DNA from 4 places in the Methylosinus sp. H3A genome. Region 3 is predicted to be linked to each of the others. Evidence: predicted binding sites of a transcription regulator. Region 3 holds the regulator's gene; each other region holds the start of a gene.
What was found. The regulator LexA, encoded in region 3, represses DNA repair genes until DNA is damaged. The targets are predictions, from matches to a motif close to TGTTCNNNNTGTGTTCNG.
Positions count from the first base shown of each region.

Region 1: the regulator LexA is predicted to act here: its motif matches at 1,823-1,840, upstream of recA (recombinase RecA).
Region 2: the regulator LexA is predicted to act here: its motif matches at 1,837-1,854, upstream of IY145_RS11985 (helicase-related protein).
Region 4: the regulator LexA is predicted to act here: its motif matches at 1,397-1,414, upstream of IY145_RS23280 (YifB family Mg chelatase-like AAA ATPase).

Region 1 covers NZ_JADNQW010000005.1:1,988,269-1,991,731, reverse strand. Annotated here, with positions in the region: gene alaS (alanine--tRNA ligase) at 1-422, opposite strand, end outside; gene recA (recombinase RecA) at 591-1,670, opposite strand; gene pyrE (orotate phosphoribosyltransferase) at 1,980-2,576, shown strand; gene IY145_RS12295 (c-type cytochrome) at 2,589-2,912, shown strand; gene IY145_RS12290 (DUF3617 family protein) at 2,922-3,392, opposite strand.
Region 2 covers NZ_JADNQW010000005.1:1,917,374-1,920,836, forward strand. Annotated here, with positions in the region: gene IY145_RS11975 (glycosyltransferase family 2 protein) at 1-878, opposite strand, end outside; gene IY145_RS11980 (GtrA family protein) at 875-1,297, opposite strand; gene IY145_RS11985 (helicase-related protein) at 2,030-3,463, shown strand, end outside.
Region 3 covers NZ_JADNQW010000005.1:2,562,067-2,565,529, reverse strand. Annotated here, with positions in the region: gene IY145_RS14955 (AsmA family protein) at 1-731, opposite strand, end outside; gene lexA (transcriptional repressor LexA) at 951-1,655, opposite strand; gene IY145_RS14945 (hypothetical protein) at 1,796-2,644, opposite strand; gene IY145_RS14940 (LLM class flavin-dependent oxidoreductase) at 2,747-3,463, opposite strand, start outside.
Region 4 covers NZ_JADNQW010000005.1:4,381,119-4,384,581, forward strand. Annotated here, with positions in the region: gene IY145_RS23270 (hypothetical protein) at 1-350, shown strand, start outside; gene IY145_RS23275 (lytic transglycosylase domain-containing protein) at 389-1,228, opposite strand; gene IY145_RS23280 (YifB family Mg chelatase-like AAA ATPase) at 1,495-3,033, shown strand; gene IY145_RS23285 (ATP-binding protein) at 3,118-3,463, shown strand, end outside.

The sequences.
Region 1 (3,463 bases), 570 kb from region 3:
TTCCATAGCGAAAAGGCCTCGTCGTCGTCGTGATAGACGGTGACGAGCAGCTTTTCGCGCGGCAGCGCCAATTCGCGGCTGACGAGAGTCCAGGCGAGCTCGATCGCGCCTTCCTTGAAATAATCGCCGAAGGAGAAATTTCCGAGCATTTCGAAGAAGGTCAGATGGCGCGCCGTATAGCCGACATTGTCGAGATCATTGTGCTTGCCGCCGGCGCGCATGCATTTTTGCGCCGTCGTCGCGCGCGCGTAATGACGTTTCTCGAAACCCGTGAAGACATTCTTGAACTGCACCATGCCGGCGTTGGTGAACATCAGCGTGGGGTCGTTCTGCGGGACGAGCGGCGAGGATGCGACCTTCTCGTGCCCATTGCGCGAGAAATAGTCGAGAAAGGTCGAACGGATCTGGTTGACGCCACTCATGTCGGTTCTTGTCGCCCGCTGGTTCGGCTCAAATCGCCCTCGAACGCGCGCTCGGCCGTAACCGTCGCTGGGAATAAGGAAAAGGCCCGGCGCGAACCGAGCCCTTCTAGAGCATTTGCCGGCGAAGTGAAACACCGCGCGGCCGCGAGACGCACAATGAGCGGCGCGCTACTCCTCCGCGCCAGCGCCATCCTCCTCGCCGCCAGCGTCGAGGATGCGCTCGGCGATGAGGCCGGAATTCTCGCGGATCGCCTGCTCGATCCGCTCTGCGGCCTCTTTGTTCTGCCTGAGGAAGGTCTTGGCGTTCTCGCGGCCCTGGCCGAGACGCTGGCTGTCATAGGAGAACCAGGCCCCGGATTTCTCGACGACGCCGGCCTTCACCCCGAGATCGACGAGCTCGCCGACCTTGGAGATGCCCTCGCCATACATGATGTCGAACTCGACCTGCTTGAAAGGCGGAGCGACCTTATTCTTGACGACCTTGACGCGGGTCTGGTTGCCGGTGACCTCGTCGCGGTCCTTGATGGAGCCGATGCGGCGAATGTCGAGCCGGACGGAGGCGTAGAATTTCAAGGCGTTGCCGCCGGTCGTCGTCTCCGGCGAGCCATACATCACGCCGATCTTCATGCGGATCTGATTGATGAAGATGACGAGCGTGTTGGAGCGCGAGATGGAGGCGGTGAGCTTGCGCAGCGCCTGGCTCATCAGACGCGCCTGCAGGCCGGGCTGCACATCGCCCATCTCGCCCTCGATCTCGGCGCGCGGCGTCAGCGCGGCGACCGAATCGACGACGAGCACATCCACCGCGCCGGAGCGCACCAGAGTGTCGGTGATCTCCAGCGCCTGCTCGCCCGTGTCCGGCTGCGAGATCAGCAATTCCTCGAGATTGACCCCGAGCTTGCGGGCGTAGACCGGATCGAGCGCATGCTCTGCGTCGACGAAGGCGCAGACGCCGCCCTTCTTCTGCGCCTCGGCGATCACATGCAGCGTCAGCGTCGTCTTGCCCGATGATTCCGGCCCGTAGATCTCCACGACGCGGCCGCGCGGCAGGCCGCCGACGCCGAGCGCTATGTCGAGCCCGAGCGAGCCGGTGGAGATGGTCTCGATCTCGACGGCCTTTTGATTCTTGCCGAGCCGCATGATCGAGCCTTTGCCGAAGGCCCGCTCGATCTGCGACAAAGCGGCGTCCAGCGCCTTGGTCTTGTCCACGGAGGTTCCTTCCACGAGGCGGAGATTGGCTTGGCTCACGGCGATGATTCCTTCTGGCACAGGCAGGGCGGCAGGCGCAACGCGAGATGCGGCCCGGAAGCGGGAGAGCGGCGAAAGACTTGTGATGATCGGATCGGTGTCGGACGCGAAGTTCGGATGGGCAGAGTGTATCCCATTTGTTCTCATCGCCAAGTTCTTTTTTTGTTCCGCACGGATTTTTCGTGATCCCCGTGCCGACGCCGACAGCGGGGGATGGAACCGGCTTGAAGTCCGCGAGTTCCTCGGCATAAGGGTTCCGAGCCGGCTCCCGGCGTTTTTCATCGATCGACAGCGGAGTTTCGACAGCCTATGAGCGACACGCGCGCGCCCACCCGTCCCGACGCCGTCCTCGATCCCGCCGATCCGCGCTGGGCGCGGCTGCATCGGCTGATCGACACGCATTCGCTGCTGCGCGGCGATTTCACGCTCTCCTCGGGCCGCAAGAGCAATTATCTCTTCCAGACCCGCCAGACGACCATGCTGCCGGAGGGCGCGCATCTCATCGCCGACATCGTCGTGGACTATATGAAGGCGCAGTCGATCGCCGGCGTCGGCGGCCTCGCCGTGGGGGCGGTGCCGATGGTGGCGGCGATCGCGGCGGTGAGCTTTGCCAAGGGCGCGCCGGTCGAGGCCTTTTTCGTGCGCAAGGAGGCCAAGGGGCATGGCGCGCGGGAGCGCATCGACGGCTATGTGCCCAAGGGCGGCGAGGCGCTGATCGTGGACGATGTGGCGACGACGGGCGGCTCTATATTGGAAGCGATCGCCGGCATGAAGGAGGAGCACCCGCAGGCGCGAGCCACGCGCGCTCTGGTCGTCATCGACCGCGAGGAGGGCGCCGCCGAAAAGCTCGCCGAGCAAGGAATCACGCTGGTGTCGATCTTCAAGCGGGGCGATTTCACGATCTGAGGGGAGAGCCGAATGAATTACGCGACGCCGACGTTCTTGGGCTTGCTCGCCATTGCGGCGCCGGCCGCCGCGCAATCGACCGATCCGGCGGCGGGGCGGCGTCTCGCCGCTTCGCTCTGCGTCGAATGCCACCGCATAGACGACAAGACGCCGGCCAAGGACGAGGCCGCCAAAGCGCCGAGCTTCGTCGATGTGGCGCGCATGCCCTCGACGACCGAGCTCGCCATCAAGGTCTTTTTGCGCAGCTCGCATCGGCAAATGCCCAATCTCATCCTCACGCCGGACGAGATCGATTCGCTCTCCGCCTATATCGTCGGCCTTGCGCCGAAGAAGTGACCGGCGACGTCAGCGCGCAGGCGGTTTGGGGCATTCGGGGCCGAGAAATTTTGCGTCTATGGTGAAGCCCGAGCGTTCTCGCGTGACGCCGCCGGCTTGCGTGAGCGTGATTTTCGATTGGGCGCGATACCAGCTCGTGAAATCTCCCGTGATGAGGAGGCTCGTCGTTTCACGCGCGCCGCGGAGATCGCAAGAAAATGTGACGATGACCTCGCCTCCAGCCGACTCGACGGTCGGCTTCGAGCAATTCTCTCGCGCGGCTCCGAGGATGCCGTCCCCGGCTTCGATGCACGCCTCATGCGTCTGCAGGCCCACTTCCGGCGATATCGTGGAGATTCGCCACAGGCCCGGCCGGCGCTGCGGCAGCTCGGCCGCGGGGCTCGGCGCTTGCGACGTTTGCGCGTTCGCGTTCGACGCGAGAGACAAAATTGCGGCGACCAATGTCGCAAAGCGCAGATGACGATCGGTGTGGACGCTCACGCTTCGCCTCGATCTCAGACGATATGGCCTCGGCCAGGGCGCGAAATATGCGGCGCTGGCGTCTTCCAGGC
Region 2 (3,463 bases), 640 kb from region 3:
GCGAGAATATATTCGGCGAGCACGCCGATCGAAAATAATTGCACGCCGCCGAAGAAGAACACCGCGACGATGATCGTCATCACGCCGGGCGGCGCCATTTGGCGGAAGAAGACGAGCCCGAGCGCGAGGCTGAGGAAGGCGTAGGCGAGCGCCAGAGCCGCTATGCCGAAGCCGAGGAACAGCAGCAGACGCAGCGGCGCCGGGGTGAAGGTGACGAGGCCGTTCATGCCCTGATCGACGAGCCGCAGCAGCGTGTTCTTGGTGACGCCGCGCCGCCGCTCGACCCATTTGTAGGGGACGCCGACGGCGGTGAAGCCGCATTCGAAGGTCATCATACGCATGAAGGGATAGGAATCGTCGATCGCGCGCATCGCCTCGACGACCTTGCGATCGACGAGCTGGTAATCGCCGACGCCGGGCGGCAAGGTGAATTCCGAGAGGCCGGTCAGCACGCGATAATAGAGCCCGCGCGCCACGCGCATGATCGCATTCTCTTCGCGAATCTTGCGAATGCCATAGACGATCTCGTTTCCGGCCTCCCAGAGCTTCACGAATTGCGGCAGCAGCTCCGGCGGATCCTGGAGATCGGCCGGTAGGAAGAGGAGGATCGCGTCGCCGCCGGCCGCCATCACGCCATTGAAGTTGGAGCGCATCGGCCCGAAATTGCGGGCGTTGAGAATGACCTTCACACAAGGATCGGCGGCGGCGATCTCGCGCAAAATTTCGACGCTGCGGTCGCTGGAGGCGTTGTCGCAGAACACATGCTCGCGGCGATAGTCTCTCAGCTCGCCGTCGAAGAGCGCCGCGACGCGCGCATGGCATTCGCGAATGTTGAGCTCTTCATTGTAGCAGGGCGTGACGATGGAAATGGTCTTCATGCGCCGCCGCCTCCCGCGCGGAAAACGAAGTCGCGATTGAGGAGATAGGAGAGCGTCGCGAGCACCGGCGTCAACGCCGCCTGAGCGAGCGCCGCCTCCGCGCCATAATGCTCGAGCGCGCGCAGCGCGAGCGCGTCGACGAGGAAGAGGGCCGCATAGACGGCGATGAAGCGGCCGAGAAAGCGCGAATCGCTGGAGCCGAAGACGAGGCGTCCGATCGACAAGAAATTGAATAGCGCGCCGAGCGCGGTGGAGACGCCGGCCGCGACGACCGAATCGAGCGTCGCGCGCCAGACGAAATAGAAGATCGCATAGCCGAAGGCGGTGTTCACCAGGCCCACCGCGAAGAATCGCAGCGCCCGCGCGCTCGGCGCGAGAGCGGCCGCGTCGAATCGGAAATCACGCTTGTCGTCGGCCAATTCGTCCGTCCATGCGCTCGGCGTCGCTGTCGCGGCGGATCATGGCTTACGAAAGGTTAACGCTCGGCTTACGCCGGCCGGTTCCGCAGCGGCGCGACGCGCGGCGCGGCGGATGCGCGTCAACCCTTTCCGCGCTCGCGAATCGCCGCGCCGGGCCTGCGAGCGCGCGGCGAGGGCGAATCGCCGCCGCCGCGAGCGCCGCGCGAGCGCGCCCAGGCAACCGAATTCGGGACGAAAAGGTAAAGGCGCGGCGCCCGGAGGCCTCGCGCGGGCGCGAGGGGCTCGCGATATATGGACGAATATGGGGCCGCGGCCTCGAGACCTCGCGCGAACGGCGCGGCAACGCCGCGAGATCGCCGATTCGTGCCCGCTCCGTTCCGGCATGATTCCAAACCTTAACGCGATGGTCGTCGCAACGTCGTGATTCGCATGTTGACAAGCCGCCAGGACGGAGTCCGCGTCGGACCTCGCGCTGCTCGCGGTCGATCCATGCTGCAAAATATGAGATTTAGAAGCCCTAGTGTTCGTGAGGCGGGTGAGAGACCATATCTCGAGCGAACAGAGCGTGACTCCGAGCTCGTAAGCGATTCGGCCGCGATTCGTTCGTCGCCTGTTCGAAGTCTGAAATGGCGTCGTCTCCGCTGTTCTAATCCGGGACGTGCGCCGCTATCGATTCTGGCGTGGGCTCGCGTCAGGGCTCCAGGTGAAATATAACGCAGAGCCATGGGCCCTATGCTCACCGCCAAGAGACCGGCCGCGCCGGGCGTCCGTCCGTCGACCGCCGGCGTCGCCGCCGTTCTGGGGCCGACCAACACCGGCAAGACTCATCACGCCATAGAGCGGATGCTCTCCTATCCGACGGGCATGATCGGCCTGCCGCTGCGCCTCCTCGCGCGCGAGGTCTATGCGCGAGTGGCGGAGCGTGTGGGGTCGGACAATGTCGCGCTCATCACCGGCGAGGAGAAGATAAAGCCGCGCGCGCCCGCCTATTGGGTCTCGACCGTCGAGGCGATGCCGCGCGATCTCGATGTGGATTTCGTCGCCGTGGACGAGATTCAGCTCGCCGCCGATCTCGACCGCGGCCATGTCTTCACCGATCGCCTGCTCTATTGGCGCGGCCGCGTCGAGACGCTGCTGATCGGCGCGGAAACCATGCGCTCGCTGATCGAGCGGCTGTTGCCGGGCGTTCCCATTTTCACGCGGCCGCGGCTGTCGCATCTGAGCTTCGCCGGCGAGCGCAAGCTCGCGCGCCTGCCGCCGCGCAGCGCCATCGTGGCCTTCTCCGCCGAGGACGTCTACGCCATAGCGGAATGGATCAAGCGTCAGCGCGGCGGGGCGGCCGTCGTGCTCGGCGCGCTCTCCCCACGCACGCGCAACGCCCAGGTCGATCTCTTTCAGAACGGCGATGTCGATTACATCGTCGCCACCGACGCCATAGGCATGGGCCTCAATCTCGATGTCGACCACATCGCCTTCGCCTCCGACCGCAAATTCGACGGCTGGCGCCATCGTCGCCTCACCGCCGGGGAATTGGGCCAGATCGCCGGCCGCGCCGGGCGCAATATGAACGACGGGACGTTCGGCTCCACCGGCCGTTGCCCGCCCTTCGACGAGCAGACGGTCGAGGCGCTGGAGAATCACTGGTTCGATCCGCTGGTCGCGCTGCAATGGCGCAACGCCGATCTCGATTTCGAATCGATCGAGGCGCTGGTCGAATCGCTGGAGCGCGCCTCCCCCGACGAATGCCTGCTGAGGGCCCGCACCGCCGAGGATCAGATGGTGCTGGAAGTCGCGGCGCGCGACGAAACTGTGCAGCGCAACACGAAAACCAGAGCCGATATTATGAGACTCTGGGACGTGTGCCAGATTCCCGATTATCGTAAGACCTCGCCCGCCGCCCATACCGAGCTCGCGCTCGCCGTCTATGGCTATGTGGTGCGTCGCGGATTGATCCCAGGCGATTGGTTCGCAAAGCAAATCGCCGCCGTGGACCGTATCGACGGCGACATTCACACCCTGTCCGCGAGGCTCGCTCAGGTGCGGACCTGGACATTCATCGCCAACCGATCCGGCTGGCTCGAGAATCCAGAGCATTGGCAGAGCGTCGCTCGTCAGGTAGAGGACAGTCTGTCCGACGCGCTGCACGAACGCCTCACGCAGCGTTTC
Region 3 (3,463 bases):
CTGTCCGAATCGAGCCTCACGGTGACAGGCGTCTGCTCGCCGCGCAGCAGCGCGCCGGGCTTGAGCACCCACAGCATGGCGCGCGGACGCTCGCCGCGCCAGGAGAAGGCGAGATCGAGCGTCGCCGGCGAGCCGACGGTGCGCCAGTCGAGCGTCGCGTCCAGATCGTCGAGCGTCTCCGCGCCGCCGGCATATTTGAGCCGCGCGACGCCGGAGACGATGGAGACGCCGCCGAGCCGCGCGCGATCCGCCTTTTCGGCCGCGGGCGTCGACGGCCGCGCCGCCGCGGCGCGCACGGCGGCGCCGGCGGAGCTCATCGGCTTGCGGTCGAGATCGACCTCGATCGAGGGGCGAATCAGCTCGACGTCGGCGATCTCGAGCCGGCCGGCGAGCAGTGGCAGGAGCAGCACATTGCCGTGCAGCCGCTCCGCCTCGATGGTGAGCGCGGCGGCCGGGTCGGCGAAGGCGATGCTGTCGATGGTGATATGCGGGCGCGGCAGCAGCGAGAAGGTCGAACGCCCCTTGGCGGCGATATAGAGCCCCGAGGAGGCGTTGAGCTGGCCTGAAATCTCCTCGAGCAGAGCGCTGGTGGAAAAGGTCCAGGGCGCGAGCGCCGCCCCGAGCGCCACCGCGGCGACGGCGCCCATCGCGATCAGCACACGGCGCGAGGGGCGAGCGAAACGCAAACGGCGGCCGACGGCCATGGGCTTCGATCCTTCGAGTTCGCGCATTGGGCCGGTCGAGTGAGACATTCCATCGTCCATGCAGAAAGAGGCGGGGCGGCCGCAAGGGCCGCGGGCGACGCAGCGCGCGCCCGAACGCGAGGCGCGATACGCTCGAGACACGCCTTATTCGCTTGTCCGCCGCGCGAAAAGGCCCGCGCGCGAGAAGCGCGCGAGGCCGGGAACATGGCCGCAAAGGGCGGCGAGATCGTGGCGGCGGGCCCGACCTCAGTATTTGCGCAGAAGGCTGACCAGCCGGCCCTGGATGCGCACGCGATCGGGCCCGAAAATGCGCGTCTCATAGGCGGGATTGGCGGCCTCGAGCGCTATTGAAGCGCCGCGCTTGCGCAAGCGCTTCAATGTCGCCTCCTCCTCGTCGATGAGGGCGACGACGATATCGCCGGTGTCGGCGGTGTCCTGCTTCTTCACCACGACGACGTCGCCGTCGAGAATGCCGGCCTCGATCATCGAATCGCCGCGCACCTCGAGCGCGAAATGCTCGCCGCCGCCGAGCATGTCCGGCGGCAGATTGATCGTGTGGCTACGGCTCTGCAGCGCGGAGATGGGCGTGCCGGCGGCGATGCGGCCCATGACCGGGATAGCCACCTGCTGGTCCGACTCCGGCTCGCCGGCCGGGACGGGCCGCACGCGGCCGAGCGCGCCCTCTATGACCGAGGGCGAGAATTTGCCGCCGCGCGCGGCGACGCGGGGCGTCGCCGATTCGGGCAGGCGCAACACCTCGAGCGCGCGGGCGCGATTGGGCAGACGGCGGATGAAGCCGCGCTCCTCGAGCGCGAGAATGAGCCTGTGAATGCCGGATTTGGAGCGCAGATCGAGTGCGTCCTTCATCTCGTCGAAGGAGGGCGGCACGCCGGTCTCCTTCAGGCGCTCATGAATGAAGCGCAGCAGATCGCTCTGTTTCTTGGTCAGCATAGGAGAACCCCCGGCGCCGCCCGGCCTGCGGCGCGCTTCCACTCGGCGCGCATATGATGGCGCGCCTTCATAAACAAATCATGAACAGGAGGATAGGCGTTCTCGGTGCGTTCTGCAAGCCGACGGACGACATTTTGCGTCTATGGGACGCATCGATCCGCTTCAACCGCAGCGATGCTTGTTGTTACAGATCGCCATTCTCTTTGGTCATCGTCATTAGTTTTAGCACTATTCGTATTATCGCTACTTTCATTACCTCTATTTTTTGCTGTCTTCAGAAAATATACTCGCCCGTCCGACACGTGGGGAGCAGGTCCGAATGGACCGATGGCGAAACCGTTTTTATATTCCTGGATGTAGACACCGCCATTTGCATAAGAACAAAACCAATTTAGCCACCCTATCCACTGCCATCCCTTCTCATCAGCATCCCAATGCCTCGCAACCCCGTAAAATGGCGGCAGCTTTCCTTTTGGAGGCTTGAACCTCTTCTTTAGCCACTCCAGGTCAGCGTAATGGTCCCGATTTCCCCAATCAGCATCACTTTCTTGCTTTGCTATCTTAAGATCTGGCCTCAGTATGTATAAATACGAAGCATCCCACAAAACAATCGCCTGCTCGTGAGCATATGTTATTACTTTTTGAACCTCGTACGGACGACCTATACTTTCACCCAACTCAATATCAGGAGGCTCTCGCACGCGAAAGACAGCGTAGATAGAACTCTTTCTTTCATATTCCAGATATACATAAGTCACAATCAACGCAGTAAGTGGAATTATTCCGATAATTACACAACTAGGCCGTCGCAGCTTCATTGCCATTAGAGCACATACGGCAAACGCTGCTACAGCTAACACAGAAGCAACAATTATTCCCTTTCCAAAACTCGTCCACCATGCCAATCCGGCTACGACAGCCGATAACGGAATGATAGCTCCCCAGTCGCGGATCTGCCCCAACACTTCAACGATTCGTTCATTCTGCATTTGGTGATCATACAACAACCCATCTCAGCATCCAAAAGCGATCGCGGTCTCTTCCTTCGGCAAGGCGCCAACCACCGTCCAGAAAATCAACAATATCCCCCTCTACTGCGCCGCCGCCGCCGCCACCCCCAGCATCGGCCGCACATGGCGCGCGAAATCCTCGAGCGAGCGCAAATTCTTCTCCGCATCCCGCGAGATCGGCTTCAGCAAGATCGACCGCGCGTCCGTCTCCTCGCGATAGGCGGCGATCTTCTCGGCCACCTCGTCGAAATCGCCGATCAGCGAGCGCTGCAGCAGCCCCTCCTCGGTCAGCGAAGGCGGCGCCGCGCCGTCCTGGCGGGCGAAATTGCCGCGCATGCGCTCGGCGAAACGCGCGAAGAAGGGAACCGCCTCGGCCAGCGCCTGCTCGCGCCGCGGAGCCGCGAAATAAAAGCGCGCCATGGTGAAGCGCGGATCGCCCTCCGGCCCCGCCGCCTCGCGATAGATGCGCAAAGTCTCCTTGATCTGCTCGATCGGGAAAGGCGGGCCCGCCATCACGCCGAAACCGTTGCGCGCGGCATAGCGAATCGCCCCCGGCGTGGTGGTGGCGAGATAGGTGGGGATCGGCTTTTGCAGCGGGCGCGGCGTGATGCTGAGGCCATTGGCCTCGTAATGCGCGCCGGTGAAGGTCACCTTGTCTTCGTAGAGCAGGCGATTGACGAGGCCGAGCGCCTCCAGAGTCATCTCGCGCGTCGAATCCTTGCCGGCGCCGAAATGCCGGTTCTGCAATTCGAAGGGCCCGCCCCGCGCCACGCCGAAATCGAACCGACCCTTGGAGAG
Region 4 (3,463 bases), 1.8 Mb from region 3:
TGGCGGTGGAGATAAGAATCGTCAAGGATGTCGGCGGCGAGGAGCGGGAGAACGCCGACATAAATGCGGTGACCGTCGCCTATCGCGGCCCGCGCACCTATCCGACCGGCACGATAAATTTCGAGCACGACTTCCCGGATGCGGGCTATTTCGTCGGCATTGTGACGGTGACGGGCGAGCATGGCGAGCGCTGGGTGTCGCGCTTTCCCTTCTCCGTGGGCAAGAGCTTCATGCGCACCCTGCCCTATTATCTGCTGATGGGCACGGGCGTGATCGCCATGTTCTTCATCTATCTGCGGCATCGGCCGATACATTCGCTGAAGACGGCCGACGCCGAGCCCGCGGAGTAATCCACCGCGCGCTGTCCAAGTCTGTCAGTCCAAGTCTGTCAGTCGCCGGCGCCTTTGATCTTGTCGGCGAGCAGGGCGATGGTCTTGGAATAGACCTTCGCCTTGTTCCATTCGAGCAGCGCCGGGAAATTGGGCTCGCCCTCGTCCCAGCCGGCGCCCGGCTTCCAGCCGGAGCCTTGCAGAAAATTGGCCGTGGAGGCGAGCACATCGGCCGTATCGTGAACGAGATCGCGCTTGCCGTCGCCGTCGAAATCGACGGCGAATTTCAGATAGGACGAGGGCATGAACTGCGTCTGGCCGATCTCTCCGGCCCAGGCGCCGCGCATTTGCGCAGGGTCGAGATCGCCGCGTTGGACGATGCGCAGAGCGTCGAGCAATTCGGCGCGGAACCTGTCGGAGCGGCGGCAATCATAAGCGAGCGTCGCCAGAGCGCGAATCGTCGAGAAATTGCCGAGATAGGCGCCGAAATCCGTCTCCAGCCCCCAGATCGCGACGAGAACCGGCCCCGGCACGCCATATTTCTGCTCGATCCGCTTGAACAGCGCCGCATGTTTGAGCAACAGCGAGCGCCCCTTGCTCACGCGGAAGGAATTGGCCATGCGGGCGGAGAATTGCTCGAAGGTCTGGCGAAACACCTTCTGCCCGCGGTCATGCGAGATCACCGAACGGTCGTAGAACACGTCGGCGAGCGCCGAATCGATCGCCGGCTTGGCGACTCCCGCCGCCGCGGCCTCGCGCCGGAAACCCTCGAGCCAGGGCTCGAAGCCCTCGCCATTGCGTCCGCATTCGGCCGCCCGCCCGCTCGCCGGGGCGAGCCCCAGCACGAACGCCAGAGCCGCGACGCCGAGCGCCGTAATCATTCGATTCTTCTGAGACATCTCGCGCTTTCCCATCTCTCGGGCGAAGCCCGCCGCGGCTCTTTAGTCCATGAGAGCGCGGCCGCAGCATGGCGACGCTTTCGCAAATCTCAAAAATATCGGGTCGAACTTTCGGCGCAGACTAGCTCGCGCCGGTTAGCGGGCCGTTGCCGAAGCGCGGCGAAATTTCGTTCTCATATTGTTCTTGCCGTGGCGAGACGCCGCGTCTACTATGGCGACGTCCGCGTTGGAGCGCTTTCTTTCTGCTCGGAGTCGGAGCTTTCGCCATGGTGGTCAGGGTCTCGACGGTCGCCTTCGAGGGGATCGAAGCCAAGCCGGTCGACGTTCAGGTCCAGATCGCCAGCGGCAATGTGGTGTTCACCCTGGTCGGCCTTCCCGACAAGGCGGTCGCCGAATCGCGGGAGCGGGTGCGGGCGGCGCTCGTCGCCTCCGGCCTCGCGCTGCCGGCCAAGCGCATCACCGTCAATCTGGCGCCGGCCGACATGCCCAAGGAGGGCAGCCATTACGATCTGCCGATCGCGCTCGGCGTGATGGCGGCGATCGGCGCCATCCCTTCGGACGCGCTGGACGGCTATACGGTGCTCGGCGAATTGGGGCTCGACGGCGCGATCGCGCCGGTCGCCGGCGTGCTGCCCGCGGCCGTCGCCGCCAATATGCGGGGCCATGGGCTCGTCTGTCCGCGCCAATGCGGGCCGGAGGCCGCCTGGGCGTCCAACGAGATGGAGGTGATCGCGCCGCGCTCGCTGATCCAGCTCGTCAACCATCTGAAGGGAACGCAGGTTCTCGCGCGGCCGGAGCCAGCGGTGCGCGCCGCCGCGGCGGACCTCCCGGACCTCGCCGACATCAAGGGCCAGGAGAGCGCCAAACGGGCGCTGGAGATCGCCGCCGCCGGCGGCCACAATCTCTTGATGAACGGCCCGCCCGGCGCCGGCAAATCCATGCTGGCGGCGCGGCTTCCCTCCATTCTGCCGCCGCTGTCGCCGCGCGAGCTGCTCGAAGTCTCGATGATCCATTCCGTCGCCGGCGAGATCGCGGGCGGCGAGCTCACCGATCGGCGCCCCTATCGCGCGCCGCACCATTCCGCCTCTATGGCGGCGCTGGTCGGAGGCGGCGCCCATGCGCGTCCGGGCGAGATTTCGCTCGCCCACAATGGCGTTCTGTTCCTCGACGAATTGCCGGAATTCCAAGCGCAGGCGCTCGACGGTCTGCGCCAGCCGCTGGAGACCGGCGAGGTCGCCGTCTCGCGCGCCAATCACCGCGCTGTCTATCCCGCCCGCTTCCAGCTCGTCGCGGCGATGAACCCGTGCCGTTGCGGCTATGCGCTCGAACCGGGCTTCGCCTGCCGCCGCCAGCCCAATGAACGCTGCCTCGCGCAATATCAGGCGCGGCTCTCCGGCCCGCTGATCGACCGTTTCGATCTGCGGATCGAGGTTCCCGCCGTGTCGGCGGCCGATCTCGTTTTGCCGCCGCCGGCCGAGGGCTCGGCCGAGGTCGCGGCGCGCGTCGCCGCGGCCCGCGACCGCCAGCGCCGGCGCTATGAAAAGCTCGGTCTCGCCGGCTCCACCACCAATGCGAGCGCTCCGGCGAGCGCGATCGACAAGGCCGCCGCGCTCGACGCCTCCGGGACGGCGCTGATCCGCGACGCCGCCGAACGCCTCGGGCTCTCGGCGCGCGGCTTTCACCGCGCGCTGAAGCTCGCCCGCACCATCGCCGATCTCGACAATTCGGACGCGATCGCGCGCCGCCATCTCGCCGAAGCTCTCGCCTATCGAGGCGGCTCCGCCGGAGCGCGCGCCGCCGCCTGAGCTCACGCCCTGCCGATCAATTCATACTTTTCTCGCGATTGTCGTGAAATAACCGCCTTCATCGAATGGTTTTGGACGCTCCGTATGCCCCCTGTCCCCAATTGCGTCTTCGTCGCCTTCGCTTTCCTCGTCACGCTCGTCGCGGCCGGCTGGCTCTGGTTTCTGCGCGCGCGCCGGGCGCTGCGCCGCCGGGCCGTGGAGACCGAGCTCGAAGGATTGCGCGATGAAATCTGGGAGCTGCGCGCCGCCGCCGCCGCGCGCGACCGCGCCGAGGCGGCGAGCCAGGCCAAATCGCGCTTCCTCGCCACGGTGAGCCATGAGATCCGCACGCCGCTCAACGGCGTGCTCGGCCTCGCGCAATTGCTGGCGGCGACGCGGCTCGACGCCGAGCAGGCGAGCTATGTCGACGCGATCGCCGCCTCCGGCCGTT